DNA from 2 places in the Actinoallomurus bryophytorum genome. Region 2 is predicted to be linked to the other one. Evidence: predicted binding sites of a transcription regulator. Region 2 holds the regulator's gene; the other holds the start of a gene.
The links. The regulator HspR, encoded in region 2, represses chaperone genes until heat shock. The targets are predictions, from matches to a motif close to ANTTGAGTCNNNNNGACTCAANT.

Region 1 (15,377 bases), 2.5 Mb from region 2:
GTTCGACGACAAGGGCCGCGCCATCGAGTACGGCACCCACGTGTACCGGGCGAGCCGTTACTCCTTCACCCTCACGCTGGTCGAGCGCTGACCATCGTGGTCAGTTGTCGTTTCGGGGTAACTCCTGATCAAGGAGTTACCCCGAAAACGTACAGCCCCCGTCGATCGGGGCGACCCCACGCCCGTGCCTGGTACGCCACCAGCTCAAGGCGTGGCACTACCTCGGCCCCCCTGGAGTCGGGTTACCCGAGGCGCTTCAGCAGGAGCCCGAGCACCTCGTCGGCGGAGTTCATCGCGGCGATCTCCTGAGCCACTGCCGCGGCGCCATCGGCCACCGCTTGGTCGGCGAGCACCCGAGCAACCGCTGCACCGATCTGATCCGGAGCATCGACGACCACGGCCGCGCCCGCCTCGGCGGCCCGTGCGGCGTTGACCGGTTTGTCCAAGCCCGTCGGGAGCAGGACCATCGGACGGGCGGCGCTCAGCGCGGACAGCACGGTGCCTGCCCCCGCAGCGGCCACCACCAAGTCGACCCCTTCCAACAGTTGCTTCATCGGAACGAAGCCGGCCAGGTGCACCCGCGTGGAGTCGACCTGGTGGTCTCCCAGGTCTGTTGCGGAGTGCGGGGCGACGATCACGTTGACGTCCAACGGGGCCAGCGAGTCCAGGATCGGCACGAGAGCCGCGGGGTCTTCGACCAGCGTGCCCAGGGTCACCAGGATCAACGGGCGGTCTTCCCGGCCCGCGAAGCGCGGCCGGGACCAGGTGCTGTTCTCGTCGGAATGCGGCTCCGGCCGGATGGCCATCCGCTCGGCGGGCAGGGCGTAGCCGTCCCGAAGCAGGCTGTCGGGCCACGGGTCGACATAGGCGACGGGCGCTGTGGGGGTCGCCCCATACTTAGGGAAGCGGGCGGCGGCGGCCTGGTCGAACGCGGCGGCCAGCCGCGCGTCGAGCGGCAGGGCCGCCCCATGTGAGATCCAGGGGGTGCCGAGCGCAGCGGCAGCGAACCGGCCCAGGTAGTCGACCATGTCGGTGACGACGAGGTCGGGGGCGAAGTCCCTGGCGGCGGCGAGCCCGGCCTCCGCGCCCAGGATCAGCCGGGACTCAACGAAGAAATGGACCGCCCCGCCCACCATGTCCTCCATCGGATTGATCCCGGTACGCCGGATGACGTCGTCCAAAGTCTCCGGGACACTCGGACCGGCTGGAAGGCACGGCATTCCAGCGGCGAACGAGGCCATGGACGGATGGCTGAGCAATGCGACCTCGTGACCGGCACGGCCGGCCGCGGCAGCCAGCGGCAGCATCGGCAGCAGGTGCCCCAAGGCAGGCGTGCTGGAGAAAAGAATGCGCATGAAAACTCCTTTAGGTGGTGAGAGCCAGGGCCGGCCGACGGCCGCTCGAAAATGGATTCAGTCGTCGGTGGGCACGTGCGCCGGGGGGTGATCCGCCGGGCAGGGAAGCAGAAAAGCGAATGGTGGTTTATTTCGCTCAGACGGTGAGCAGGGTCTTGCCGACGGCGGCGCGGCTCTCCATCACACGGTGTGCGTCGTCGGCCCTCTCGAGCGGGAACCGTTGGCCGATCACCGGCCGCAGCCGGGCCGCAGCGGCCAGCGCGAGGGCTTCGGTGCTGCGCCGGATCTGCTCATCGGGCTTGCCGAAGACGCCACGCCGCACACGGACGCCTCGCTCGGTGGCAGCCTGCTCCGACACGTCCGGCCAGTCAGCGGCGGAGCTGAAGCCAAAGCTGATCATCCGGCCGTCGCGGTCGAGCAGGTCGAACGCGGCCTCGGCGATGGCGCCGCCGACTCCGTCCAGGACGACGTCCACCCGCCCGACCGCCTCGGCCCATCCCGGCTCCAGGTAGTCGATCGCCTCGCCAGCACCGAGTTCTCGTGCCAGAGCCACCTTGCGGGGGCCGCCGGCCACGGCCACCACATTCGCACCCGCCGCCACGGCCAGCTGCACGAGCAGCGAGCCGACACCACCGGCCGCCGCCTCGACCAGCACCCGATCACCGGGCTTGATTCCGGCGGCGTCGATGATCATCAGAGCGGTGCGCCCGTCCGCGAGCAGGGCGACGGCGTCGTCAGTCGGGACATCCGCCGGCACCTCGATCACGGAAGCGGCGTTGACGGCGGCCAGCTCCGCGTAGCCGCCGGCGCCGCCCGTGCCGGTCACGACCCGTTTGCCCACCAGTGGTTCCTCCGACGAGGATCCCGCCGCGACGATCACACCGCCCACCCCGTTGCCGGGGATCAGCGGCGGCTGCGGGAACGGTCCAACGCCATTCGCACGGAACATGGTCTCGACCCACGTGATGTTGGCATATTCGACCTGGATCAGCACCTGCCCCGGGGCGGGGACCGGCTCCGGGGTCTCCTCGACGCCGAGTACCTCAGGTCCGCCGAACTCTCTCAGCCATACCGCTCGCATAGTCACACATCCTCTTTGGGTCGTGGTCCACTCATCAGAGTCGACTCTGATGAGTAGTGTAGTGGATAAGATCCACGTCATGACGAACGAGCCGGACGGTGCCGCCGCGCCAGGAAGAAGATCCGAGTACGCGCAACTCACGCGGCAGGCCATCGTGGAGGCCGCCCGCGAGCTGTTCACGCGGAAGGGGTACTTCGCAACGAAGGTCGAGGACATCGCGAAGGCGGCCCGCGTCGCACCGGCCACCGTGTACGCGGTCGGGGGTGGCAAGAACGGACTACTGCGCACGTTGATCGAGGCGGGCGCCAAGGATGAGAACATCCCGCAGATCCTCGCCCGGATCGAGTCGATCACCGAGCCGCGGGACCTGATCCGCTTCGTCGTGCACACCACGCGCGTCAAGTTCGAGGAGTGGTCCGGCCTGATGCGTCAGGTCGCTGCGGCGGCGGTGCAGGAGCCGGGCGTGCGGGAGAGCGAGCGGATCGCCCACGAAGGCCTGCGCGGCGGGCTGGCCCTGACCGCCCGTCGGCTCATGGAGATGGGCGCGTTTCGCCCGGGCGTAGACGTCGACAGAGCCACTGACCTGCTATGGATTTATCTCTGCAACGCCGCCTACTTCATCCGCACCGACGACCTCGGCTGGTCACTGGACCAGTCCGAGACCTGGCTCAACGAAACGTTGACCTTCGCCCTGCTCGGGAGTTGACGCACCCAGCCGGTGGTCGGCGTCCAGGACCGGCCAGGTTCGCCTTCACCCCTTCCGCCGGCAGGCCGGAAATGTCGAGCCACGGTCACGTACCGGACGCACCACGTAATGGCCGCTGATAGACCCGGACAACAGCGGGCGGGAACGGCACCGGCGGCGTGACCGGCTCGCCGGACGTGCTCATCCTGTCGGCGAGTGGCGAACACCAGAACGTCCTGGCGGCCATGACCGCGGGTGCCACCGGCTATCTACTCAGATCCGCACGGCTCGATGAGGTGACCGCGGCGATCCGTGCCGCGGCGGCGGGTGAGACGGTGTTCCCCCGGCTTGGCCGCCCTCGTCCTGGGCGAGTACCGCCGCCTCGGCGGGACGCCGGTGAGCGGTCCCCGGCTGACCGATCGGGAGACCGAGGTGCTGCGCTTCGTCGCGAAGGGGCTGACCTATCGCGAGATCGGCGGGCCACCGCGGCGTCCGCCTTCATGTCAGTTGTGGTGGGTGCGGTGCTGGCCTGGCTGCTGACCGGACTGGTCGTGCGGGCCGGGCTGGTCGTACGGGCCGTGCTGGCCGCTCTGGGCGTGGGGCATCTGCGGGCCGGTGAGGAGGTCGACGGGCGAGAACGCGGACGGCGGCCGCTCGAACAGCTGGTTCCGGATCTCGACGTCCTCCGTGGTGGGCCCGGTGATGACCGCGAGCAGCAGGACCGTCAAGATGATGAACGCGACGACGATGACGGGGACCATGAAGCTGATCGGGTCGACTCCGGTCACGGTCTGCGCGTCCGGCACCAGGCGTACGCGCAGCGCCGCCATGCCGGTGTAGTGCATGCCGCACACGGCGATGCCCATGATCAGCGCGGCGGCGGTGAGCGCCGCCGGAGTGCGCAGCGAGACGGTGAACCAGAGCGCCACCGTCGCGGCGACGATCGCGATCAGGAGAGACGCGGCCACCAGCGGGACGCTGTAGCTGATCTCGCCGTGAACGCGCATCCCGGCCATTCCCATGTAGTGCATCCCGGCGATCCCGAGGCCGGTGAAGACCCCGCCCCAGATCACCTTTTTACGCGTGGGCTCGCCGTAGCCCACGATGAACAGGCCACATCCGACGACGACCACGGCCACGATCGCGCTGCCGCCCGTGAGCAGAATGCCGTATCGCACCACGGAGCCGCGGACGCCGAACCCCATCATGGCCGAGAAGTGCATCAGCCAGATGCCCGTGCCGCCGATCGCGAGCGCGGCGAGCAGCAGCCAGCGGACGTGCTGACCGGACGAGCGGAACTGCTGCGCGCGTACCGTGCAGAGGAGGCCGAACAGGGACCCGGTGACCGACGCCGCGTAGGCGAGCACCGGGGTGAACCAACCCAAAGCAAAGTCATTCAGATGAGCCACTGCCATTCCCCCAGCTCCGCCCCATGATCTTCAGTCAGAGTGACAGGGTGGCCTCGTCGATACCCGAAAACAAGGATTTAAACGGACAAATTCACCACGCCACGATGCGTGACTTTGCGTGATCAAAGGTTGACTGATGAGATTTCTGTCCGTGAAGTCGCTGGTACTGGCCTCCGATCCTCGTGCGGGAATAGCCTCGGCGCCGTGCCGGCCCCCTTCCGGTCCTGACATTTCACGGTGGTGGAAGATGTCCGTAACCGACGGCCCGGCGCGGCGGCCCGGCCACTCGCCGGTCTCGACGCGCCTGCTCGTCTGCCTCGTGGTGGCCTTCATCGCGGCGGGCTTCGGCACCCTGCTGCTCACCGGGCAGAACCATCACGCCGAGGCGAAGATCGTGTGCGAGCGCTTCGTCGAACGCCGCATGACATCGGAGAACATCCATTTCTCCGGCGAGAAGGTGCGCGACCTGTCGGCGGCCGAACACGTCGTCACCGGAACGGCACGCGCCGCCGGCCTGCCACCGAAGAGCTACACGTGCACGGTCAGCCATGCCGGGAGCTCCTGGGTCCTGGGCGGGCTGACCGGAATCTGACCGCGCTCGCCCTCGTGACGGCCTGCGCCAGTGACGCGACCACGCGCACACCAGCCCGTGACCAGCGACTTCACGATGCACCGCTCAGTGGTCGCTTACGGGGGCCAGCCCTACCGTGCGCACTCGCATCAGCGACACCACCGACTGACGTGCCAGCCGGATTCCGTGCTCGACCCGGTCGCCGAATGATGGGACTGCCAGGCACAACAGCACCCTCAGTCGCCGAAGGATCACTCATGTCCCGCACTCCCCACAAGCGCCGGTCCACCTACCGCGTTCTGCCGGCCCTCGCCCTGCTGACCCTGACCGCGGGCGCCGTCACGGCCTGCGGCGACGACCATTCCTCCCCCGAGCACGCCGCCACGTCGCCCGCCTCCCCGGAAGCCGGCCGGTCCGGCGTATCGCGGGTGCACATGATCACCAGCGACGGTCACCGTGTGGCCTTCTATGTCACACCGGGCAACGGCCACACGATCGTCCTGGACTCGGGCGGCGGCGAGGACTCCTCACAGTGGAAGGACATCGCCCCCAAGCTCCACGCGGACACCGGCGCCACCGTCATCACCTACGACCGGGCCGGTCTCGGCAAGAGCGACGTGGTGCCCGGCCCGTGGAAGGTCCAGAGCGCTGTCAGCGACCTCAAGTCGGGGCTTGAGCAGCTGGGCGTCACCGGGCACGTGACGCTGGTGTCCCACTCCCAGGCCGGCGAGATCGCGAACTACTTCGCCAGGGACAACCCGAAGATGCTCTCCGGCGCGGTCCTGGTCGATGCCAATCTCCCCCCGTTCTTCACGGACCAGGAGATCCCCCGTCTCGTGGCCGCGAGCCGGCCGCAGGTCGACGCGGCGAAGAAGGACCCCGGCAAGCCGGAGAACCGCCAGCTCATCTCCACCGCGGAGGGCTTCGCCCCGGCGCACAGGGCATTCCACAAGGTCACGTGGCCGGACTCGGTCCCGGCAACGGTCATGGTCTCGGAGAAGACGCCGTTCGACGGTTCCCCCGTGGACGCCCGGCGCTGGCGCGACGCCGCCGCATCGTTCGCCCAGGACGGGCCCGGCCGAACGCTCGTCACCGTCAAGGGCAGCTCCCACGAGGTGCCGACGGACCGGCCCGACCTCGTACTCAAGGAGGTCGAGGACATGGTCGCCGCACGGCACTGACCCCCGCGATGCGATCCGCCTGCGGGCCCGCGGCGGCGGTCCGGTTCCAGGTGGCCGAGATCAGCGCTGGTCGAGCACCGCGTGCAGGAAGTCCTGGGTGCGCTGGTTCTCCGGGGTACTGAAGATCTTCTCCGGCGTGCCCTCCTCGACGATCTGACCCTGGTCGAACATCAGCACGCGGTTGGAGACGTCACGTGCGAAGCCCATCTCGTGGGTCACACAGAGCATCGTGATGTCGGTCTCGCCCGCGATGTCGCGCAGCACGTCCAGGACTCCCGCGACCAGCTCGGGGTCCAGCGCCGAGGTGACCTCATCCAGCAGCAGGATCTTCGGCTGCATCGCGAGGGCACGGGCGATGGCGACGCGTTACTGCTGGCCGCCGGACAGCCGGCTCGGGTGGGAGTCCGCCTTGTCCGCCGGCCCCACCAGGAGCCGCTCGACCAGCAGGAAGTCCGGAGTCCGCCCGTCGAGGTAGTTGTCGAACGGCATCGGCATCGTGTGGTTGAGCGCTATGCCCGCGCCGCTGCGCTTCATCGAGTTGCCCGTGACGGACAGGGACCCGAGTGTCATGCCATGGAACGCGTTGGTGAAGCTGACAATGGTCTCGCGGCCGGTGTACTTGCGGGCGAGCTTCAGCGCCGCCTCGACCGATGCCGTCCCCGCCGGGCCGGGAAACTGGATCCGGTAGTGACGCCCTCCTCGTCGTACAGGTGGCTGCCGGAGGCCTTGTGGAAGACCGCCGGCCATCCTCGGCGGTAACTTCGGACTTCGGATTCGAGCGACTCGAACACATCCATGCGTTTCACCTGTTCCTCGGGTGTCTTACCTGTCCAGTGGACCGATCCGATAGAGCTCCTCTGGCTGGTGGTCACCGGGGAACAGCTCCCCGGACAGGAGTGGGGTGCGCCGCAGCTCGGCGTCGCGGTCACGGGCGAACGCGGTGAAGAGCCGGTCGGAGGCGGTGTTGTCCGGCGTCACGGTGGCCTCGACGAACCGGAAGCCCCGATCGGCGAGGGCGGCGAGCATGCGGCCGGCCAGTCCGCGGCCTCTGAGGGCCGCGTCGACCGCGACCTGCCAGACGAAGAGCGTGCCGGGATCCTCGGGCCGGTCGAAGCCGGTGACGAAGCCGCGGACCTCTCCGCCTGCTCTGGCGACCACGGAGGTCGCCGCGAAGTCGCGGCACCACAGGACATAGCTGTAGGGAGAGTTGAGATCGAGTGTCTTCGAATCGCGAGCGATGCGCCACAAATGGCGGCCGTCTTCGAGCCGGGGTGGCCCGAACGCCTCGTCCATGGTGACGGACGGGGAATGCGGCCCAGATGGTTCTGCTGACGACATGGATCACGAACTTAGCGAATCCGTAACAGCCCGCTGAGCTGCGAATCGCTCGCGGTGTGAGTCAACAGCATTGGGTATACCGGCCGGGTTTCGGATTTCCGTCACCTGAGGGCGAGGACCTAAAATCGGCGGCGAGCGACGGACTGGCGCTTGACCGGCGACTATGCGGCCGATCCCGCGCGTTCCCCTACCGCCTCGGCTGCGCCGTCGATCATTGGCGGCCCTGTCGGGGATACCCGTGGGATCGTTAAACGATCAACATATTTATTGAGATGTACGTCACAAGTTCCATTGCAAACCGATAACGGATTACGGACTTCTGTGTGGGGCGTCCTATCACGACGACGCCGCCGAGCACTAGTTTGAGATCATGCGCGTACTGGTCACCGGGGCGTCGGGATTCATCGGATCCAACGCGGTGAAGTCGCTCCTCGCCCTGGGGCACCGGCCGCGCCTTCTCGTCCGCGATCCGGTCCGCGCCGCCCGTGTCCTCGGCGAGCTCGGGGTGCCCGCCGAGGCGACCGAGATGTCCCAGGGGGACATGCTGGAGGAGGCTTCCGTCTCCCGTGCGCTCGACGGCTGTGACGCGGTGATCCACTCGGCCGCCGTCGTCGGGGTGACCGACCGGCGTACCGACCTGGTCGAGGCGAACGTCACCGGCACCCGGCACGTCGTGGGCGGCGCGGTCGCCCGTGGCCTGGACCCGGTGATCCACATCTCCACGATCGCGGTGTTCGTGCCGCCCGTCGAGCCCGTCATCACCTCCGACGGGCCGCTGGCGAGTCCGCGGACGGCGTACGGACGATCGAAGATGGAGGCGGAGCGCTACGTACGCGGCCTGCAGGACGACGGCGCGCCGGTGACCATCTTCTATTTCTCCGGGGTGATCGGGCCGTCCCAGCCGAACCTCGACAGCTTCTCGGCGGGCCTGGTCGCCGCGCTGAAGACCGCCTGGCCGATCACACGCGGCGGCGTGTCGCTGCTCGACGTCCGCGACGCCGGCGACGGGCTCGCACGCAGTGTGCGTCCGGGGCAGGGCGCACGCCGTATGGTCCTCGGCGGGAAGTACGTCACCTGGCCCCAGCTCGCCGACGCCTGTGACGCGGTGACCGGCGTCCGTACGCGCCGGATCCCCGTGCCCGCCCGCGCCCTGCTCGCGATCGGTACTCTTCTCGACGTCGCGAGGCGCGTGCACGGCTTCGGTTATCCGCTGACACGGGACGCGGCCGAGTTCGTCGTGACGCTCGTCCCCTCGGACGACACCGCCGCCCTCGACACGCTCGGCCTGACGCTCCGGCCGTTGGAGGAGAGCCTGGAGGACACCGTGCGCTGGCTCGTGGCCGCAGGACACCTCCACCCGTCCAAGGCGGGGCGGCTCGCCCCGTAGAGGAGCACGTTGATGTCGGGAAGAACGCTGGAGACCGTGCTCAAGCCGGTCGCACGGCGGCTGGCCAGCGCCCCCTGGTTCGCCAAGATCGGCCCCAAGGTCGTACCCCCGCTGGACCGCGCGCTGCACCGGATCTCCGGCGGGCGCCTGCTGTTGCCGCAGCTCGTGCTGCCCAGCATGGTGCTCACCACCACCGGGAGCCGTACCGGCCTGCCCCGGCAGACGCCGCTCATCTGCATGCCCGAAGACGACGGCTCGTTCGTCATCGTGGGCAGCAACTTCGGCCGCGAAGGCCACCCGGCGTGGACGGGCAACCTCCTGCGCCAGGCGAAGGCCGAGGTCAGCTACCGGGGCCGCACCATCCCGGTCACCGCCGAGCTGCTGGAGGGCGCCGACCGCGACGAGGTGTGGCCGCGGCTGATCCGGGTCTGGTCGGTGTACGACACCTACGTCGAGCGCGCGGGCCGCAGGCTGCGCGTCTTCCGGCTCACCCCGTCCTGACCCGGCGGCTCAGCCGCTCGACTTGGGTGACGGGGTCGGCGGCACGGGTGTCGCGGGCTGGACCGGCTGGTTCGGCTGCGGCATCCCGCGCCGGAACTGCGGCATGCGGTTCGGCTGCTGTCCCCAGTACCCCGGCGCGCGGAATCCGGGTGCGCCGCGCATCTGACGCTGGAAGACCGCCGGGCCCGAGTGGTCGTGCCCGCCGTCGCTGAACGCGGCCACGATCCCGCCGCCGACCAGACCGCCGACCAGGCCCGCGACGACGGCGACGGCGCCCATCCGTACGCCGGCATGCGCCGACCAGCGGCGGAACCTGCCGGGCTGGGCCGGGGCCGCGGTGGCGTACGGCGTCGTGCCGCCCGGGGGCGGCGGTGGCGGGGCGCCTTCGTGCGCGTGCGCGGCAGGCGGTCCGGCGGCGGGGGGTGCCTCGCCGGCCGGGGTCTCGTCCGGTCCGCGAGGGGTGCCTTCCGCGGGGTGTTCTTCGTGCTCGGCCATTTCGCTCTCCTCATTGGAACAGTCCCAGCGAAGCACAATTCCCCTAAGGCCGCGGTTAACGCCATAAATGAGGAGGGGCCCTCACCGAATGGTGAGAGCCCCTCATCGGGAATCGTCAGGCGGCGACGGTCTGCCCGGTCGTCGCCGGCTCCAGTGCCACGTCGAGCACCTCGCGTACGTCGGCGGCCAGGTGCACCGTCAGCTGCTCGAGGACCTCGGCCGGGACGTCGTCCAGGTCAGGCTCGTTCCGCTTCGGGATGAGGACCGTGGTGATCCCCGCCCGGTGCGCCGCGAGCAGCTTCTGCTTGACGCCGCCGATGGGCAGTACGCGCCCGGTCAGCGACACCTCGCCGGTCATGGCCACGTCCGAGCGTACGAGCCGTCCGGACAGCAGCGACGCGAGTGCCGTCGTCATCGTGACGCCGGCGCTCGGCCCGTCCTTGGGAACCGCCCCGGCGGGCACGTGGATGTGCACGCCGCGGTTTTTCAGGTCACCGACCGGCAGCTCCATCTCCGCGCCACGCGAGCGCAGGTACGAAAGCGCGATCCGGGCCGACTCCTTCATGACGTCGCCGAGCTGACCGGTCAGGGTCACCCCGGTCTCGCCGGTCTCCTCATCGGCCAGCGACGCCTCGATGTAGAGGACGTCGCCACCCGCGCCGGTGACCGCGAGGCCGGTGGCCACGCCGGGCACCGCCGTACGGCGCTCCTCCTCCTTCAGCGACGTCTCCGGCGTGAACCGGGGACGGCCGATGTAGTCGCGCAGGTCGGCCGCGCCGACCGACAGGGGCAGCGTCGCCGTTTCGAGGGCGATGTTCGCCGCGACCTTGCGGAGCACACGGGCGATCCCCCGCTCCAGGCTCCGTACGCCCGCCTCGCGGGTGTACTCGGCCGCCAGCAGCCGCAGCGCGTCCTCGCCGAAGGTGACCTCCTCGGCCGTCAGACCGGCCTTGTCCAGCTGACGCTGGAGCAGGTGGTCGCGAGCGATGGTGACCTTCTCGTCCTCGGTGTAACCGTCGAGCGAGACCAGCTCCATGCGGTCCAGCAGCGGGCCGGGGATCGTGTCGAGGGCGTTGGCGGTGGCCAGGAACACCACGTCGGACAGGTCGAGCTCGACCTCGAGGTAGTGGTCGCGGAACGTGTGGTTCTGCGCCGGGTCCAGCACCTCCAGCAGGGCCGCGGTCGGGTCGCCGCGGTAGTCGGCGCCGACCTTGTCGATCTCGTCCAGGAGCACGACGGGGTTCATCGTGCCGGCCTCGCGGATCGCGCGGACGATCCGGCCGGGCAGCGCGCCGACGTACGTCCGCCGGTGACCACGGATCTCGGCTTCGTCCCGTACGCCGCCGAGCGCGACGCGGACGAACTCGCGGCCCATGGCACGGGCCACCGACTCGCCGAGCGAGGTCTTTCCGACTCCGGGCGGACCCACGAGGGCGAGCACCGCGCCGGACCGCCGTCCGCCGATCACCCCGAGCCCGCGCTCCTCGCGGCGCTTGCGCACGGCGAGGTATTCGACGATGCGCTCCTTGACGTCGTCGAGCCCGGTGTGGTCCTCGTCGAGGATCTGCCGGGCGCCCACGATGTCGTACGCGTCCTCGGTCCGGTCGTTCCACGGGATGTCGAGCACCGTGTCGAGCCAGGTACGGATCCAGCCGACCTCGGGAGACTGCTCGGAGGTCCGCTCCAGCTTGTCGACCTCCTTGAGCGCCGCCTCGCGTACCTTCTCCGGCAGGTCGGCGGCCTCCACGCGTGCGCGGTAGTCCTCCTCCTCGCTGGAGGGGTCGCCGCTCAGCTCGCCCAGCTCCTTGCGGATGGCGGCGAGCTGCTGGCGGAGCAGGAACTCCTTCTGCTGCTTCTCCACGCCCTCCTCGACGTCCTTGCGGATCGTCTCGGCGACGTCGAGCTCGGCGAGGTGCTCACGGGTCCAGCCGATCGCGAGCCGCAGCCGCTCGGTCACGTCGGCCGTCTCGAGGATCTGCACCTTCTGCTCGATGCCGAGGTAGCTCGCGTACCCGGACCGGTCCGCCATCACCGACGGGTCATCGATCTGCTGGATCATGTCGACGACCTGCCAGGCGCCGCGCTTCTCCAGGACGCCGACGACCAGAGCCTTGTACTCCTTGGCCAGCTCCTCGGCTCTGTCGCCGAGACCGCCGTCTTCGATCACCGTGCCCTCGACCCACAGCGCCTTGCCCGGCCCGGACGTGCCGGTACCGACCCGCACGCGCGCCACACCACGTACGACGGCACCGGGGTCACCGCCCGGCAGCCGGCCCATCTGCTCGACGACGGCCAGCGTGCCGACCGCGGCATATTTCCCATTGACCCGGGGCACGATGAGCACCCGCGGCTTGTCATCCTTGTAGTCCGGCAACGCACCGAGCCCGGGCGAACCCGCTGCCGTACGCGCCGTGTCGATCGCGCCTCGTACCTCATCGTCCGAAAGAGACAACGGCACGACCATCGCGGGCAGCACGACCTCGTCGTCGAGGGGCAGCACCGGCAGGGTGACGGTCTTGCTCATCAGGCCTCCAAAGATTGAGTCACTCACACTCAAGAAAGGAGAGCCCTGATCTATTTCCCCGAGCCTGTTCGCTCTGAGCGAGCACGATCGCGGACGGCGATCGCGACGAGGCTCGACCTTGCATTGACAGTGCATCTTGTTAGCAACGTATAGTACTAGCTAACTAGATAAATGGAGCTTCGGACATGATCGAGTTTCACCTGGACGACCGCTCCGGCCTCTCGCCGTACCAGCAGTTGGTCCGGCAGGTGCGGCAGGCCCTGCGGCTGGGCCTGTTGCACGACGGGGACCGGCTACCGACGGTCAAGGAGGTAGTGGCACGGCTGGCGATCAACCCCAACACCGTGCTCAAGGCCTACCGAGAGCTCGAGCACGACGGCCTCGTGGCCGCGCGGCCGGGGGTGGGGACGTTCGTGACGGCGACGTTGACCGACGCATCGCTCGCCGCGCACGGTCCACTGCGTCAGGAGCTACGGCGTTGGCTGGTCAAGGCACGAAGGGCCGGTCTCGACGAGGAAAGCATCGAGGCGCTGTTCATGACGACCTTTCGGGCCGCCGCTGAGGAGGACATAGCATGACCGCTGTCTTGAAGGCCCAGGGCCTGGGCAAGAGATACGGGAAGCGCTGGGCGCTGACCGACTGCACCCTGGACATCCCAGCCGGGCACGTCGTGGGGCTGGTAGGTCCTAACGGAGCCGGCAAGACGACACTGTTGAACCTCGCCAGCGGCCAGCTGGCACCGACGTCGGGCAGCATCACGGTGCTCGGCGGCCGCCCCGGGGACGGCCCCGCGCAACTGGCCAAGGTCGGGTTCGTCGCCCAGGACACTCCCACCTACGCCGGACTGACCGTTGCGGAGCACCTGAAGCTGGGCGCGCGCCTCAATCCCGGGTGGGACGACGGGTTGGCACGGGAACGGGTCCGGCGGCTCGATCTCGACCCCGCCCGCCGGGCCGGGAAGCTGTCGGGCGGGCAGCGCGCCCAGCTCGCCCTCACCCTGGGCATCGCCAAACGGCCCGAGCTGTTAATCCTGGACGAACCGGTCGCCGCCCTCGACCCGCTCGCCCGCCGCGAGTTCATGCAAGGCCTGATGGAGGCCGTCGCCGAGCAGGAGCTCAGCGTGGTGCTGTCCTCCCACCTGGTCTCTGATCTGGAACGAACCTGCGACTACCTGATCGTTCTCGTCGACTCGCGCGTCCAGGCCGCCGGAGAGGTCGAGGAACTGCTGACCACCCACCACCGGATCACCGGCCCACGCCGCGATCCCGCCCGGCTCCCCGCGGACCAGCACGTCGTCTCCGCCAGCCACACCGACCGGCAGACCACCCTGATCGTCCGCACCGGCGCTCCGATCCACGACCCCGCCTGGACCGTCAGCCGGCTCGACCTGGAAGACCTCGTCCTCGCCTACATGAGCAAGCCCGCCGGCACCGGCCGCCGACCCATCCTGGAGGTACAGCGATGATCTGGCTGACCTGGCGCCAGTTGCGTGCCGCCGTGGCGATGATGGCCGCCACGCTCGCCGCGCTCGTGGCTCTCCTGGCCCTGACCGGTCAGGGCCTGGCCGATGACTTCTCCACCGGGGTCGCCGGCTGCGTCACCCAGAGCGACGGCTGCGCGAACTTCTTCCAGGACTTCTTCCATGACAACCAGGCGCCCTTTCTCGCGGTCACCGCTGTCGTGCTGGTTCTGCCCGCCCTCATCGGGCTCTTCTGGGGAGCTCCGCTGATCACCCGTGAACTGGAGGCCGGCACGCACAGGCTGGTGTGGAACCAGAGCGTCACCCGCACCCGCTGGCTGGCCGTCAAACTCGGTCTCACCGGCCTGGCCGCCATGACCGCCGCAGGGCTGGGCAGCCTTGCGGTGACCTGGTGGTCCGGCCCCATCGACAAGGCCTCAGGCGGAAACACCCCCGGCTTCCCGCGGATGGGGCCGCTGCTGTTCGGCGCACGGGGCATCACCCCCATCGGGTACGCGGCCTTCGCCCTCGCTCTCGGCGTGGCCCTCGGAATGCTGGTCCACCGCACCCTGCCGGCCATGACCATCACCCTGGTCGTCTTCGTCGCCGTCCAGATCGCCATGCCGCTGCTGGTCCGCCCCCACCTTCTTCCCCCGGCCCGCTCGGTGATCGAGATCACCACCTCGAACATCGACGACATCAATTGGCTACGCGGCGGCTCGATACGCCTGAGCGTGAAGGCGCAGGCCCCCGACGACACCGGTGCCTGGGTCCTGTCCAGCCACATCGTGGATGCCTCAGGACATACGGTCACGAGAAACATCCCCGTTTCCACGTCCACAGGACCCTGCGCACCACCGACCGAGCAGAAACCTGAGGCAGGGGTGCAGGCGTGCCTCACTGAGGTCAACCGGCTCGGCTACCGGCAGCGGCTGGCCTACCAGCCTTCCACCCGTTTCTGGACCTTCCAGTCGATCGAGACCGGGATCTACATCGCCTTCGCCCTCGGCCTGGCCGGGTTCGGCTTCTGGTCGATCCGCCGTCGCCTGCCGTGACCTCCGCGACATCCTGGACCGGCTGGGCGACCCGCGGGAGATCGCCGACGAGGCGCGCCGCCGGTTCGGCCTGCCCGATGCGACGGCCGGTCCGCTGGAGGTCGCCGTACTGCTCGTCATGACCGCCGGCGCGGTCGTGTGGCCGTGGCCGCCCGTCGGCCTGGCGATCGGCGTCCTGCTCCTGTGGCGGTCACGTTCCTGGACCACGCGCGCGAAGTACGTGGGCGGCCATCTTCCGCTCGCCGCCGCGATCGTGCTCACGGCGGCGAGCTACCTGCTCGGCTCCTGGATCGGCCTCGGCGCGCCGGCGGGCCTGATCGTCGCCGGGCTGGTCCT
Region 2 (15,377 bases):
CGCCGACACCCTCGCCTACTCCACCGAGAAGTTCCTCGGGGAGAACGACGAGAAGATCCCGGCCGAGGTCAAGACCGAGGTCCAGACGGCGCTGGACGAGGTCAAGAAGACCCTCGAGGGCACCGACATCGACGCGATCCGCACGGCGTCGGAGCAGCTCGCGCAGGTCAGCCAGAAGATGGGCGCCGCGATGTACGCCCAGAACCAGCCTGGTGAGGACGCCGCACAGGGCGCCACCACCGACGAGGCCGGCGCGCCCCAGGAGGACGAGGTCGTCGACGCCGAGATCGTGGACGACGAGAACACCAAGCGCGAAGGCGGTGCGGCGTGAGCCGCAGCCTCCTTCCGCAGGCAGTAGCCGAGGAGGTCAGAGCGTGACGGAGCGTCATGACGACGCCGAGGAGCGCGAGGGCCCGGTGATCCGCGACAAGCGGCGCATCGATCCCGAGACGGGCAAGGTCCGGGAGCCGGCTGAGCCGGCTCCCGAGTCCTCCCCGAGCGCACCCACGGCCACCGACAACGAAGAGGCCGCGGACATCAAGAAGCAACTGGCGGAGCGCACGCTCGACCTGCAGCGGCTCCAGGCGGAGTACTCCAACTACCGCAAACGGGTCGACCGGGACCGGGCGACCGTCCGTGAGCAGGCGCTCGCGAACGTCCTGTCCGAGCTCCTGCCGGTGCTCGACGACATCGGACGGGCCCGCGAGCACGACGAGCTGAACGGCGGGTTCAAGCAGGTCGCGGAGCGGCTGGAGGGCACGGTCGGCAAGCTCGGGCTGAAGTCCTTCGGGACTCCGGGCGAGCCGTTCGACCCGAACGTCCACGAGGCGCTCATGCATTCGTTCTCCGCCGACGTCAGCGAGCCGACGGCCGTGCAGATCCTGCAGCCGGGGTACGGCATCGGCGAGCGGATCCTGCGGCCGGCGCGGGTCGCGGTGGCCGAGCCGGGCGGCGGGCCGGACGAGACGGAGCCGGAGCGAGCCGAAGAGCCCGAGCGGTCCGAGGCCGCAGAGGCGCAGACCGAGACCGAGGGGAAGCCCGAGGTTCCGGCGTCCGACGACGACTGAGACGAACAAAAGACGAACGGAACGAGGTAAGGGACGCCCGTGAGCACCAAGGACTACCTGGAGAAGGACTACTACAAGGTCCTCGGTGTTCCGAAGACCGCCACCCCGGACGAGATCAAGAAGTCCTACCGGAAGCTCGCCCGGCAGTACCACCCGGACGCCAACAAGGGTGACTCCGAGGCCGAGGAGAAGTTCAAGACCATCTCCGAGGCCTACGACGTGCTGTCGGACGAGAAGAGCCGCAAGGAGTACGACGAGGCCCGCAGCCTGTTCCGCGGGACGGGTCCGCGCGGTGGCGGTCAGGGCGGTTTCGGCTTCGACCTGGGTGACCTGTTCGGCAACACGGGCGGCACCACGGGTACGGGCACGCCTCCCGGCGGGACCGGCGAGCGCATCGGCGACCTGTTCGGTGGGCTGTTCGGCCGCAGGCAGGGCGGCACGACCCAGCGGGCGCGCCGGGGCACCGACGTCGAGTCCGAGATCACGCTGACCTTCGGCGAGGCCCTCGACGGGCGTACGGTGCCGCTCCGGCTGACCAGCGAGGCGGCATGCCCGACCTGCCGGGGGACCGGCGCCAAGACCGGCACGGTCCCCCGCGTCTGCCCGCGCTGTGAGGGCACCGGGCAGGAGAGCCGCAACGCGGGCGGGTTCGCCTTCTCCGAGCCCTGCCGCGAGTGCCACGGCCGCGGACTGATCGTCGACGACCCCTGCACGACCTGCTACGGCAGCGGCCGGGCCCAGAGCACCCGCACGATCCAGGCGCGCATTCCGGCCGGGGTCGACGACGGGCAGCGGATCCGGCTCAAGGGCAAGGGCGCGCCGGGAGAGAACGGCGGGCCGAACGGCGACCTGTACGTCCTCGTGCACGTCACGCCGCACAAGGTGTTCGGCCGCTCGGGCGACAACCTCACGCTGAAGGTGCCCGTCACCTTCCCGGAGGCCGCGCTCGGCGCCGAGATCAAGGTGCCGATCCACCGGGGCCAGCCGAAGACCGTACGCATCGCGCCGGGCACACCCAACGGACGGGTGCTGCGGGTACGCGGCCAGGGCGCGTCCCGGCGCGACGGCACCAAGGGCGACCTGCTCGTCACCGTCGACGTACAGGTCCCGACCGAGATCGACGAGACCACCCGCGAGGCCCTGGAGAAGATCACCGGGAGCCTTGGCGGCGATGATGTGCGCGGTGACCTGCTGCGGATGGCGAGAGAGGAGTGATCGTGACCGTGACCGAGCGAAGCGAGGGAACCGACAAGCACAGCATCGTGATCACTCCGCCGACGGAGGAGGACTCGTGAATCCTTTCGGCGACGACAGTCCGGTCTACGTCATCTCGGTGGCCGCGGAGCTGTCCGGCCTGCACCCGCAGACGCTGCGCACGTACGACCGGATGGGCCTGGTCTCGCCGGGCCGTACGTCCGGCCGCGGCCGCCGCTACTCCATGCGCGACATCGTGTTGCTGCGGGAGATCCAGCGGCTGTCACAGGACGAGGGCATCAACCTCGCCGGTATCAGGCAGATCCTCGACCTGCAGCGTGAGTCCGAGGTCCTACGGGCCGAGGTCGTACGGCTACGGGGGCTGGTCGAGGAGCTGGGCAACGAGCTGGAGTCCACCCGTGCGGTGGCCGCCCGGCTCGCCCGGCTGAAGAACACCCCCGAGTCGGCGGGCGGCGCCGAGCTGGTGCCGATCCGCCAGACCAGTGTTGTGCTGTGGCGTGCGCGCGGGGAGGAATAAGTGGACTACAAACTGACCCAGAAGAGTCAGGAGGCGGTATCGACCGCCGTACGCCGGGCGGCGACCGAGGGACACCCGCAGGTCGAGCCGGCACACCTGCTCGTCGCGCTGCTGTCCCAGGGCGACGGCACGGCACGACCGCTCCTGGAGGCGGTGGGCGCGGATCCGCAGGCACTGCGCCGCCGGGCCGAGGAGCAGATCGACGCACTGCCGAAGGCGGCCGGCTCGACCGTCGGCGCGCCGCAGACCTCACGTCCGCTGCTGGTCGTGCTGAACACCGCGGCCAACCGTGCCAAGCAGCTCGAGGATGAGTACGTCTCCACCGAGCACCTGCTGGTCGGCCTGGCCTCCGACGGCGGTCCGGTCGCGACGCTGCTGCGCGAGAACGGCGCGACTCCGGACGCCCTGCTGGAGGCCTTCGAGCAGGTACGCGGGCACGCGCGCGTGACGAGTGAGAACCCCGAGGAGACCTACCAGGCGCTGGAAAAGTACGGCGTCGACCTGACCGCGCAGGCCCGCGAGGGCAAGCTCGACCCGGTCATCGGCCGCGACACCGAGATCCGCCGCGTGGTCCAGGTGCTGTCCCGGCGTACGAAGAACAACCCGGTGCTCATCGGTGAGCCCGGCGTGGGCAAGACCGCGGTGGTCGAAGGTCTGGCCCAGCGGATCGTCGCCGGCGACGTCCCGGAGACGCTGAAGAACAAGCAGCTGATCTCGCTCGACCTGTCCGCGATGGTCGCGGGCGCGAAGTTCCGCGGCGAGTTCGAAGAGCGCCTCAAGGCCGTGCTGAACGAGATCAAGCAGAGCGACGGGCGGGTCGTCACGTTCATCGACGAGCTGCACACCATGGTCGGCGCGGGCGCGGCCGAGGGCTCGATGGACGCCGGCAACATGCTCAAGCCGATGCTGGCCCGCGGTGAGCTGCACATGATCGGCGCCACCACGCTGGACGAATACCGCGAGCGGATCGAGAAGGACTCGGCGCTGGAGCGCCGGTTCCAGCAGGTCCTGGTCGGCGAGCCGTCGGTCGAGGACACGATCGCGATCCTGCGCGGCCTCAAGGGCCGCTACGAGGGACACCACGAGGTTCAGATCGCCGACGCGGCGCTCGTCGCCGCGGCCGCGCTCTCCGACCGGTACATCACCGCTCGATTCCTGCCGGACAAGGCGATCGACCTTGTCGACGAGGCCGCATCCCGGCTGCGCATGGAGATCGATTCACGGCCGGTCGAGATCGACGAGTTGCAGCGTGTGGTCGACCGGCTGGAGATGGAGCAACACCAGCTCAGCAAGGAGTCCGACGAGGCCTCCCAGCAGCGGCACGAACGGCTCAAGGCCGAGCTCGCCGACCGTAGGGAACAGCTCAACGGCTTGAACGCGCGCTGGGCCCAGGAGAAGGAGGGCCTCAACAAGGTCGGTGAACTGAAGAAGCGCATCGACGAGGCCGAGAGTCGACGCGAGCAGGCCTTCCGCCAGGCTCAGGTCGACGGCGATTGGAAGGCCCCCAGCGACATCGCGATCGAGATCAAACAGCTGCGCGACGACCTGGAGGCCGCAGCGGAGGCCGCCAAGAACCGGGACGCCATGGTCAGGGAGGAGGTCACCGCCGACGACGTCGCCGAGGTCGTCGCGGCGTGGACCGGTATCCCGGCCGGGCGCCTTCTCGAAGGCGAGACCGCCAAGCTGCTGCGCATGGAGGAGGAGCTGGGCCGGCGCCTGATCGGGCAGTCCGATGCCGTGCGCGCCGTTTCCGATGCGGTACGCCGCGCGCGGGCGGGCGTCTCCGACCCGGACCGCCCGACGGGTTCGTTCCTGTTCCTCGGCCCGACCGGTGTCGGCAAGACCGAGCTGGCCAAGGCGCTGGCGGACTTCCTGTTCGACGACGAGCGTGCCACGGTCCGCATCGACATGAGCGAGTACGGCGAGAAGCACTCGGTCGCGCGGCTCGTCGGTGCGCCTCCCGGCTATGTCGGCTACGAGGAGGGCGGCCAGCTGACCGAGGCGGTACGCCGCCGCCCGTACTGCGTCGTGCTGCTGGACGAGGTCGAGAAGGCCCATCCTGAGGTCTTCGACGTGCTGCTCCAGGTGCTGGACGACGGCCGCCTGACCGACGGCCAGGGCCGCACGGTCGACTTCCGCAACACGATCCTGATCATGACGTCGAACCTCGGCTCGCAGTTCCTGGTCGACCCGGCCCTCGACAACGGGGCGCGGCGTGAGGCCGTGCTCACGGCGGTGCGCGGCAACTTCAAGCCGGAGTTCCTCAACCGCCTCGACGACGTGATCATCTTCGACGCGCTGACGACGGAGGAGCTGACGAAGATCGTCGACCTGCAGGTCGACCGGCTGGCACGCCGCCTGTCCGACCGGCGGCTGACGCTGACCGTGACCGACGGGGCCCGCGAGTGGCTGGCCCTGACCGGCTTCGACCCGGCGTACGGCGCCCGTCCGCTCCGCCGGCTCGTGCAGAGCGCCATCGGCGACCAGCTCGCCCGCGAGCTGCTGTCCGGCGAGATCCGCGACGGCGACGAGGTCGTCGTGGACGTCGACGAGGCCGCGGACACGCTGACCGTAAAGCCCGGCGTCCCGGTCGCCTGACCAAGGTCATCGGCGCCGTCACCGCCCTTCGCGGTGACGGCGCCGGATCTTTCATCGACCCCTCCAAGTGGACGCCGATGCCGGTTTTGGCGTATTGCATACATGTATGACGCAACTCCTCGTTGGTCCCCTGCTCCGTCACGTCGGCCCTGATACGGCCGCTGTCTGGGTAGAGACCGACCAGCCGTGCGACGTGCGGGTGCTCGACACCACGACGCCGACGTTCACCGTCCACGGACACCACTACGCGCTCGTCCAGATCGAAGGCCTCGCCCCCGGATCGGACACCGAGTACGAGGTCGCACTCGACGACCAGACCGTATGGCCGAAACCCGGGTCACCGCCGAGCCGCATCCGGATGCCGGCGCCCGGCCAGGGTCAGCGGATCAGCTTCGGGTCGTGCCGGGTCGCCCCCGGCGTGGAGAAGACCCACGGGCCCGACGTGCTGGGGGCGTACGCGCGCCGGCTCGCGGGTGGGCACGAATGGCCCGACCTGCTGCTGATGGTCGGCGACCAGGTCTACGCGGATGAGACCGGGCCGGAGATGCAGGAGTTCATCAAGGCCCGTCGCGACACCGGCGAGCCGCCGGGCCTGGAGATCGCCGACTACGAGGAGTACACCCGGCTCTACCAGCTGGCCTGGACCGACGACGACATGGTCCGCTGGCTGCTGTCCACCGTGCCGACGCTGATGATCTTCGATGACCATGACATCCGGGACGACTGGAACACCTCCGAGACCTGGCTCCGCGACATCCGCGCCCAGCCGTGGTGGCACGAACGGATCACCGGCGGGCTCGGCTCGTACTGGGTCTACCAGCACCTGGGCAACATGTCGGCGGAGAAGCGCTCCCAGGACCCCGTCTACCGGGACGTCCTGGACGCCGACGGCGACGCCGGGGACATCGTCGACAAGTTCGCCGAACGCGCCGACGAGCAGGCGGACGGCACTCGCTGGAGCTACGCGCACGACTACGGGCGCACCCGGCTGATCGTCGTCGACAGCCGCTGCGGACGCGTGCTGCGCGACGGCAAGAGGGCCATGCTGGACGACGACGAGCTCGCCTGGGTCCAGGAACAGTGCCGCGGTGACGTGGACCACCTGGTCGTGGCCACCTCGCTGCCGTACCTGCTTCCCGCGACCATCCACCACCTGGAGTCATTCGACGAGGCGATCGCGGGCGGGGCGTGGGGCCGCCGGATGGCCAGACTCGGCGAGAAGATCCGGCAGGGCGCCGACCTGGAGCACTGGGCGGCGTTCGAGAGGTCCTTCAGCGCCCTCGCGGACACGCTCCTGGAGGTGGCGCGGCGCGACGACGGGCCGCAGAGCATCACGCTCGTCTCCGGCGACGTGCACTACTCCTACCTCGCCAGGGTCGCCAACACCTCGACCCCGATCTCCCAGGTCGTCTGCTCGCCGATGCGCAACCACCTGCCGATGAAGTACCGCATGATCCAGCGGGCGGCCTACGGACGGGTCACCGACGTACCCGCGCGCGCACTGGCCCGGCTGGCCGGAGTGCCCAAGACGCCGATGCGGTGGCGGCTGAGCCACGGCCCGTGGTTCCACAACGCCGTCGCCACGCTGCACTTCGAGGACGGCAAGGCTTTCGTGCGCTGGGAGGCGGTCGACCCGGACACGGAGCTCTACGAGATCGACCACGCGTCCCTGTCGAAGACCCCCAGGCTCTGAGAGCGGCTCAGCGGAACTGCTGGTCCGGCGCCTCGTCGGTCCTCTTCAGCAGCTCGTCCAGCAGCTCGTCGTACTCGTCCTCGGGGCGGCGCAGGTCGAGACGGGAGCGGTAGCGGATCCGCAGCAGGCCCTCGAGGCTGTCCGGGTCGTTCGCCCGTGCCAGGTCGGCGCCGGCGGTGGACCAGTCGTGCGCACCGACCAGCTCGCCCTGCTCGTAGAGCAGCTCGGCCACCGCGCGGTAGATCTCCGGATCCCGCGGTGACTCGGCGCGCACCTGCTCGATCAGCGCACCGGCCTCGTCGCGCCGGTCCAGCTCGAACAGGGCACCGGCCAGGTAGATGCGCGGGTCGCCGTAGGTATCACCACCGTCGACGAGGGCGCCACGGAACGTCTCAGCGGCCTTCGCGTGCTCTCCCGCGTGCTGCCACTGCTCACCCGCGCGCAGCAACAGGCTGGCGCGTGAAACGCCGCCTGAGACCGTCTCGGCGAGCTCGACGAAACGCCTCGCCGCCGAGGCGTGGTCGCCCGTTCGGAGCGTGTCGAACTCCATGTCATCGAGATCGTCTTCGGTCACATGCGTCACCTTCTAGACGCTACCCGTCGGACCTCCTGCGAATCTGGTCATTTCGCATCATCCCCGAGATGCGTCACAGGGGTTCGCCGGCCGGGAGGGCCCCGCCACGAAAAAGGTTATCGTGATCAGACGCGACGCGAGCGTTCGAGCGCGTCCCAGAATCCGCGTCGCAACGCGTGGCGCACCTCGTCATGCAGCAGAAAGTCGATCGGCAGCGACGAGCCTTGCAGCAGCCGGGCCTCCAGATCCGAAGGCATCCGGGGCTTGCGCGCGAGTACGGCTTCGAGCCAGAGGGCCGGCGCGTCGCGTGCGACCGACTCGCCGAAATCCTGACCCTCCTGATGGGCGGCCTTGACCGCGTCGGAGAGCGTCGGCGTGGACTGCTGCGGCTGTGGCGGCGGAATCTGCTGCGGGCCGGTGTAGGGACCGACCGGCTGCTGGACGTACTGCTGGCCGCTGGTGTTGTTGGGCTGGCCCGAACCCGGCGAGACCCGGCCCGGCGACGAGCCGCCCGGTGGGCCGACCGCCGGCTTCGACGGGATGATCGGCGGTGTGGGCGCCGCGTGCGTGGGCGCCGAGCGCAGGGGCGGCATCGGCGAGTGACTCGAGCTCGACGGCGACCCCAGGCCCGCGGTCGACGGGCTGCCGAGCTGCGGTGGGTGACCGATCGGCGTGCTCGGCGGCGGGCTCGCGTGCTGGGTCGGTGAGTGCAGCGGCGACAGCGCGCCGCCGCTGCTGGAGTGCCCGTTCGAGAGCGGCGGCGCGGAGGTGTCCATGCCGGCCAGCAGGTTGACGTACGGCCGGAGGTGCCCGGAGCCGATCTCGATGAGGTCGTCGCACTCGTGGCGGAGCACCCGCGAGATGGTCCAGTTGCCGTCGACCGCGACGTGCACGACGGTCACGCGTACGCCGTGGTCCTGTGCCTCGGCGATCACCGGTGCGATGTCCTCGTCGCCGCTGACGACGATGGCGTCCGCGACACCGCCGTTGCGGGCGAGGGTCATCAGGTCGCGGTGGATCTCGGTGTCCACGCCTTCGCGGCGGCCGGGGCGGATGCGCGAGAGGCGGAGCTTGATGCCCGGCAGGTCGGCGAGCGCGTCGTGCTCGGGTGAGCGGCGGCCTTCGACGGTCGCCTCGTACCAGTAGCAGCGCAGCAGAGGGAGGCCGGTGCGTTCGCGTGCGAGGTTGCCAAGGAGCTGGAGCATGCCGCCGAAGTCCCAGGAGACGGACTCACGACGGCGGGTTCCGTGCACCGCCATCGCGCCGTCCGCCAGGAGATAGCTGGCATCAACGAACAGCGCGCAGCGATCCACGCGACACCGCCCCTTCCTCGGCACGAGACCCTATATCTGCGACCCACGGGTGAGCTTTCGAGCCGGCGAGCGACCTTGGTCCAAAGCGTAGTGAAGTCCGCCGCTGGCGTATGCCGATCCAGTAATTGGAAGCTCCTGAGGACTATGGGGCGAATGCGGCTTACTTACGCTCGGCTGGCCTGACTTCTCCCGCGTGTCACCGTTGACTCGGTCGCTCGTCACCGTACGACGAGACTGTATGTCGAGTTGCCCGGCCACGCAGCGTGACTTCCGAAAGCCTGACACGTCCTTGCGTCCGTTCCGCGACGGTATCACCCAGTTCTCAGGCGACGGAATATCTCAAAGAGCCGACATCAAGGTCCGCAGAGCCTCGGCCGTACCCTCCGGATCCCGCACGGCCGCGAAGTGCCCGACCGGGTGGTCGGCGACCGCCCAGCCGCGCATCCGCGCCTGTTTCGCCTGGTCCTCGTGGCGCGTCGACGTGCGCAGATAGCCGCAGGGCGCGTCCGGCCAGTCCTGCGGCATCGGCGGTTCCTCGGCGAAGTAGCCGGCGTCGCGCGCACGCACGGTGACCCCGGCGGGGACCTCGCCCTCGGAGTAGCCCCGGCGGTCCCCCGCCGGACCCGGAAGGACGGCGTCGACGAAGACGTAGCCGCCCACGAGCCGGTGTGCGGCGCGCTGCGCGGCGCCGATCGCGGGCAGCAGCGGCCCGGCGTCACCGTGCGCGACGAGCACGACCGGCGGGCGCACTCCGGCCGCGGTGATCTCCAGCGCGGCCCGCGCGACGTACCGGGGGCCGTACGGGGGACGGTCGTCGTCGGTGACCTCGGGCACGACGACGTCGTACGGGCCGAGGGCCGCCGGCAGCGCACCCCACGCCGACGCGGTGCTCAGCGGGCTGTGCAGCAGGACGAGCGTGCCTGGTGTCATGGCTACAGTTTCAGGCATGACGGACCGGGACGATCTCCTCGCCGAGATCAAGAGCAAGGCGGTCGTGCACGGCAGGGTGGTCCTGTCGTCCGGCCGGGAAGCCGACTTCTACGTCGACCTGCGCCGCGTGACCCTCGACGGGCAGGCCGCGCCACTGGTCGGGCGGACGATGCTCGACCTGACCGAGGACCTCGGCTACGACGCGGTCGGCGGGCTGACGCTCGGCGCCGACCCGGTCGCCACCGCGATGCTGCACGCCGCGGCCGCACGGGGGCGGCGGCTCGACGCGTTCGTCGTACGCAAGGAGGGCAAGGCGCACGGGCTGCAGCGGCGGATCGAGGGGCCGGACGTCGCGGGGCGGCGCGTGCTCGCCGTCGAGGACACCTCGACGACCGGAGGCTCGGTGCTGACCGCGGTCGAGGCGCTGCGTGAGGCGGGTGCGGAGATCGCCGGGGTCGCCACCATCGTGGAGCGCGGCGCCCAGCCCCGCATCGCCGAGGCGGGTCTGGAGTACCGCTCGGTCTTCACCGTCGCCGACCTGGGTCTGGACTAGGGCGTGGGGAGCACGAAGGGCGGATCATACGGACTCGACGCGGCAGGGGAAGAGGGACCGTCGCGGTGATGTTCGAGCGTGCATGACGACTTCTGCCGCTCCCGAGGTCCTGCGCTACGCGGCCTTCACCACCGAACCGGCCGGCGGTAACCCCGCGGGGGTGGTGCTCGACGCGTCCGGGCTGGGTGAGGCGGCGATGCTCGCCATCGCCGCCGAGGTCGGCTACTCCGAGACGGCCTTTGTCACGGCCGCACCGGATGAGCTCGGCGAGCCGGGACGGGCGTTCGCCGTCCGCTACTTCAGCCCCCAGCGGGAAGTGCCGTTCTGCGGGCATGCCACCGTGGCGACGGCGGTGGCGCTCGCGGAGCGGATCGGCCCTGGCGGCCTGGTCTTCGCGACTCAGGCGGGAACCGTGCCGGTCGAGGTGGTCGCGGACGAGGACGGCGTGCTGCGGGCGACGCTGACCAGCGTGGAGCCCTACGTCGAGGCCGTCGGCGAAGCCGACGTGGCGCAGGCGCTCGCCGCGTTGGGCTGGCGGGCCGAGGAGCTCGATCCCCGGCTGCCTCCGCGCATCGCCTACGCCGGAGCGCGCCATCTGGTCCTGGTCGCCGGCGATCGGGCGCGACTACGGCGCCTGGACTACGACTTCGGGCGGCTCGCGGAGTACATGACCGACCGGGATCTCATCACGTTGCAGCTGGTGTGGCGGGAGTCGGCGGACACCTTCCACGTGCGTGATCCCTTCCCGGTGGGCGGGGTGGTCGAGGATCCGGCGACCGGGGCCGCCGCGGCGGCGTTCGGCGCGTACCTGCGGGAGCTGGGCGAGGCCGGTCCCGATGCCGTGCTGACGCTGCGTCAGGGGATCGAGATGGGGCGGCCCGGGGTGCTCCGGGTGGAGCTTCGAGACGGCGACACCAGGATCCGGGTCTCGGGCGCGGCGGTGCGCATCCCGGCCGGAGACTGAGCCTGGACGGGCCGGTCCCGCGCGCTGACACCGCCAGGCGCGAGTAAACCCGGATAAGGCACTCGCCGAGGGTGTCCTACGGGGAGGAGGGCGCCTCGTACGTCATGCCCTCGTGCGGACCCCTGGGCTGAGCGTGACCGTTGATCGTCACGGCGACCGTGCTCGCGTCCTGTACGGCCATGGTCAGCCGAGTCCCGTTGAAGGTGCGGATCTCGTTCTGGGTGAGGTTGCCGTTGAACTGGACGTCCGTCGCGCCAGGGCCCGCGACGAACACCGTGCACCGCGCGACCAGGCACTTGACGACGATGGTGTTGCCGCTCTCCGACGAGGTCGCCTTGCTCGAGCTCGTTTTGGGCGCGGTGCTGGACACAGGCGGCGCGGCGCCCGGTTTGTCCTTATCGTCCTTACCGGTGAGCGCACCCCACAGCGCTATGCCGCCGATGACCAGCAGACCAAAGGCCACCACTACGGCAAGGACCGCAATGGCTATGCGTGCGAGACCCAAAGGGTCCGACCGGTGACGTCCCACAGAGGGAGGTTAGCGATAACCAGGCACTGTCAGCGACGGTGACGGCCAGTTGGTTGTTGCGTCTTGGGCGACTTGTACGTTTCTGAGCGCCGTCCGCGGATCACCTCACGCACCACTGGGATCACGGACACCAGAACCGCCACTGCCACCACAGGCAGCACGAACTTGTCGATTCCCTTGACCCGGTCACCCAGAAAACGGCCGATGAGGATGATCGTTTCGGTCCAGATCACACCACCGACTACATTCCACACAAAAAACCTGATCGCCGACATCTCAAGCATCCCGGCGAGCGGATTGAGGAACGTTCGCACGACCGGAACGAACCTCGCGAGCACCACGGCCTTCGCGGGGCCGAACTTGTTGAAGTAGTGCTCGGCCTTGTCGACATGGTCCTGGCGGAAGATCCGGGAGTTCGGCCGGTCGAACATCTTCCGCCCGTACCTGGCGCCGAGGAAGTGGCCGACCTGCGCGCCCGCGATGGCGCACAGCGGCGCTGCGATCATCAGGACGGGAAGGGGCAGCGGGTTGGCCAGGCCGCCGCCCGCCACGGTATAGATGCCCGCGCTGACCAGCAGCGTGTCACCGGGCAGGAAGAACCCGACGAGCAGCCCCGTCTCCGCGAAAACGATGACCAGGACTCCGATGAGCCCGAATGTCGTGATGAGGGACTTCGGATCAAGGACGTTCACGGCGAGATCCACGGGGCCGAGCGTACCGGTAGGTGTGCCCTGGTCTCTGCCGGGCAACGGTTTCGAGATACTGGAAGCGAACCCGCTGGGAGCCACGCCCTAAGGAAGGAACAGCACATGCCCATCGCGACCCCAGAGGTCTACGCGGAGATGCTCGACCGGGCAAAACGTGAGGGCTTCGCCTACCCCGCGATCAACGTCACCTCGAGCCAGACGCTCAACGCCGCGCTGCGCGGCTTCGCGGAGGCCGAGAGTGACGGCATCGTCCAGGTGTCCACCGGCGGCGCGGACTACCTGTCCGGCAGCACGGTCAAGGACATGGTCACGGGTGCCACGGCTCTGGCGGAGTACGCGCACGTCGTGGCGGCGAAGTACCCGGTCAACATCGCCCTGCACACCGACCACTGCCCCAAGGACAAGCTGGACGGCTTCGTCCGGCCGCTGATCAAGATCTCGCAGGAGCGCGTCGCCGGCGGCGGCCTGCCGCTGTTCCAGTCCCACATGTGGGACGGGTCGGCGGTGCCGCTGGAGGAGAACCTCGCCATCGCGGCCGAGCTGCTGGAGGAGACGCGCAAGGCCAACATCGTCCTCGAGGTCGAGATCGGCGTCGTCGGCGGTGAGGAGGACGGCGTCGTCGGTGAGATCAACGAAAAGCTCTACACCACGGTCGGGGACGCTCTGGCCACCGTCGAGGCCCTCGGCCTGGGTGACCGCGGCCGCTACATCCTCGCCGCGACCTTCGGCAACGTGCACGGCGTCTACAAACCGGGACACGTCAAGCTGCGGCCCGAGGTGCTGAAGGAGATCCAGGACGCGGTGGCCGCCAAGTACGGCCAGGAAAAGCCGTTCTACCTGGTCTTCCACGGCGGCTCCGGCTCGACGCTGGAGGAGATCCGCGAGGCGGTCTCGTACGGCGTCGTGAAGATGAACATCGACACCGACACGCAGTACGCCTTCACCCGGCCGGTGGCCGACCACATGTTCCGCAACTACGACGGCGTGCTCAAGGTCGACGGCGACGTGGGCAACAAGAAGGCCTACGACCCGCGTGCCTGGGGCAAGGCCGCCGAGAAGGGCATGGCCGACCGCATCATCCACGCGTGCGAGAACCTCCTGTCCTCGGGCAAGAAGCTCCGCTAGGGCGTGTCTGTCCGGTGGGAGGCGTACCCCGCCGCCCACCGGACCGGGCTCGTGACCAATTTGTCCGATCAGCGGAGTAGGAGATACGCCGTTGATCGGACAGGATGAGCACATGGAGCAACAGAACCTCCTCGGAGGGCCACCACCGACCGAGCTGCCGGACAACCCGGAGGCCCGCCAGGCTCTCGACGCCGGCGTCGACCCGTTCGAAGTGGCCGCCAGGTTCCCCGACTATCCCGGGGCCTGGGCCGAACTCGCCGACCGCGCGTTCGGAAGCGGCGACGTCATCGAGTCCTACGCGTACGCCCGTACCGGATACCACCGTGGGCTGGACAAGTTGCGCCGTGCCGGCTGGAAGGGCCACGGCCCGATCCCCTGGCAGCACGAGGCCAACCGCGGGTTCCTGCGCTCACTGCACGCGCTCGCACGTGCGGCCGCCGCGATCGGCGAGGACGAGGAGGCCGAGCGCTGCCGGACGTTCCTGCGGGACAGCAGCTCAGCGGCCGCCGAGGTTCTCGCCACCTGACCGGCTCGTACCGTTTTCCTGGTGGCCATCCGGCGGGTACGCTCTGATCGCAAGAGCCCCTGCCGCTGCTTGCGCAGGGGCTTCGTCGATGTCCAGGGAGAATTCCGATGCCGGCCATCGTGCTCGTCGGCGCCCAGTGGGGCGACGAAGGCAAGGGCAAGGCCACCGACATTCTCGGCGGCGACGTCGACTATGTCGTGCGATACCAGGGAGGGAACAACGCGGGGCACACGGTCGTCATCGGCGACCAGTCCTACGCGCTGCACCTGCTTCCGTCGGGGGTGCTCTCCCCGGACGTCGTTCCGGTCATCGGCAACGGCGTGGTCATCGACCCAGGCGTGCTGTTGGAGGAGATCGACGGGCTGAAGACGCGCGGCATCTCGTGCGACCGCCTGTTGATCTCCGCCAACGCGCATCTGATCATGCCGCACCACAAGGCGCTCGATAAGGTCACCGAGCGCTATCTCGGCAAGGCCCAGATCGGGACCACCGGCCGCGGCATCGGCCCGGCGTACGGCGACAAGATCGCGCGGATGGGCATCCGCGTGCAGGACCTGCTCGACCCTGGCATCCTCGAGCAGAAGCTCGAGCTCGCCCTGCGGGAGAAGAACCAGATCCTCGCCAAGGTCTACAACCGCCGGGCGATCGAGATCGCCGCGATCGTCGAGGAGTTCGTCGCGTACGGCGAGCGGCTGCGTCCGCACATCGCCGACACGGCGCTCATCGTCAACCGGGCACTCGACGAGGACAAGGTCGTGCTGCTCGAAGGCGCGCAGGGCACGCTGCTCGACGTCGACCACGGCACGTACCCGTTCGTCACCTCCTCCAGCCCGACCGCGGGCGGCGCCTGCGCGGGCTCGGGCGTCGGCCCGACGCGCATCACCAAGGTGATCGGCATCCTGAAGGCCTACACCACGCGGGTCGGCTCCGGGCCGTTCCCGACCGAGCTGCTCGACGAGCAGGGCGACTGGCTGCGCACGACCGGCGGTGAGTACGGCGTCACGACGGGCCGCAACCGGCGCTGTGGCTGGTTCGACGCGGTGATCGCCCGGTACTCCACCCGGGT

Region 1: the regulator HspR is predicted to act here: its motif matches at 12,540-12,562, upstream of lon (endopeptidase La).

The regions. Positions count from the first base shown of each region.
Region 1 covers NZ_VFOZ01000001.1:6,035,877-6,051,253, reverse strand. The annotation lists gene FB559_RS28385 (GntR family transcriptional regulator) at 1-91, shown strand, start outside; gene FB559_RS28380 (glycosyltransferase) at 243-1,355, opposite strand; gene FB559_RS28375 (zinc-binding dehydrogenase) at 1,492-2,436, opposite strand; gene FB559_RS28370 (TetR/AcrR family transcriptional regulator) at 2,516-3,142, shown strand; partial or broken gene FB559_RS45795 (transcriptional regulator) at 3,313-3,595, shown strand; gene FB559_RS28365 (MHYT domain-containing protein) at 3,625-4,506, opposite strand; gene FB559_RS28360 (hypothetical protein) at 4,778-5,122, shown strand; gene FB559_RS28355 (alpha/beta fold hydrolase) at 5,359-6,282, shown strand; gene FB559_RS28350 (ATP-binding cassette domain-containing protein) at 6,343-6,621, opposite strand; partial or broken gene FB559_RS28345 (aminotransferase class III-fold pyridoxal phosphate-dependent enzyme) at 6,709-7,079, opposite strand; gene ectA (diaminobutyrate acetyltransferase) at 7,105-7,575, opposite strand; gene FB559_RS28335 (NAD-dependent epimerase/dehydratase family protein) at 7,991-9,007, shown strand; gene FB559_RS44165 (nitroreductase family deazaflavin-dependent oxidoreductase) at 9,020-9,508, shown strand; gene FB559_RS28330 (hypothetical protein) at 9,518-10,003, opposite strand; gene lon (endopeptidase La) at 10,119-12,527, opposite strand; gene FB559_RS28320 (GntR family transcriptional regulator) at 12,713-13,105, shown strand; gene FB559_RS28315 (ABC transporter ATP-binding protein) at 13,102-13,992, shown strand; gene FB559_RS28310 (ABC transporter permease) at 13,989-15,041, shown strand; gene FB559_RS28305 (hypothetical protein) at 15,160-15,377, shown strand, end outside.
Region 2 covers NZ_VFOZ01000001.1:3,566,323-3,581,699, reverse strand. The annotation lists gene dnaK (molecular chaperone DnaK) at 1-331, shown strand, start outside; gene grpE (nucleotide exchange factor GrpE) at 375-1,067, shown strand; gene dnaJ (molecular chaperone DnaJ) at 1,107-2,282, shown strand; gene FB559_RS16815 (heat shock protein transcriptional repressor HspR) at 2,359-2,799, shown strand; gene clpB (ATP-dependent chaperone ClpB) at 2,800-5,397, shown strand; gene FB559_RS16805 (alkaline phosphatase D family protein) at 5,504-7,090, shown strand; gene FB559_RS16800 (tetratricopeptide repeat protein) at 7,098-7,664, opposite strand; gene FB559_RS16795 (NYN domain-containing protein) at 7,790-8,977, opposite strand; gene FB559_RS45545 (hypothetical protein) at 9,317-9,907, opposite strand; gene pyrE (orotate phosphoribosyltransferase) at 9,924-10,460, shown strand; gene FB559_RS16780 (PhzF family phenazine biosynthesis protein) at 10,543-11,424, shown strand; gene FB559_RS16775 (hypothetical protein) at 11,501-11,890, opposite strand; gene FB559_RS16770 (DedA family protein) at 11,983-12,657, opposite strand; gene fbaA (class II fructose-bisphosphate aldolase) at 12,763-13,785, shown strand; gene FB559_RS16760 (DUF3151 domain-containing protein) at 13,898-14,311, shown strand; gene FB559_RS16755 (adenylosuccinate synthase) at 14,419-15,377, shown strand, end outside.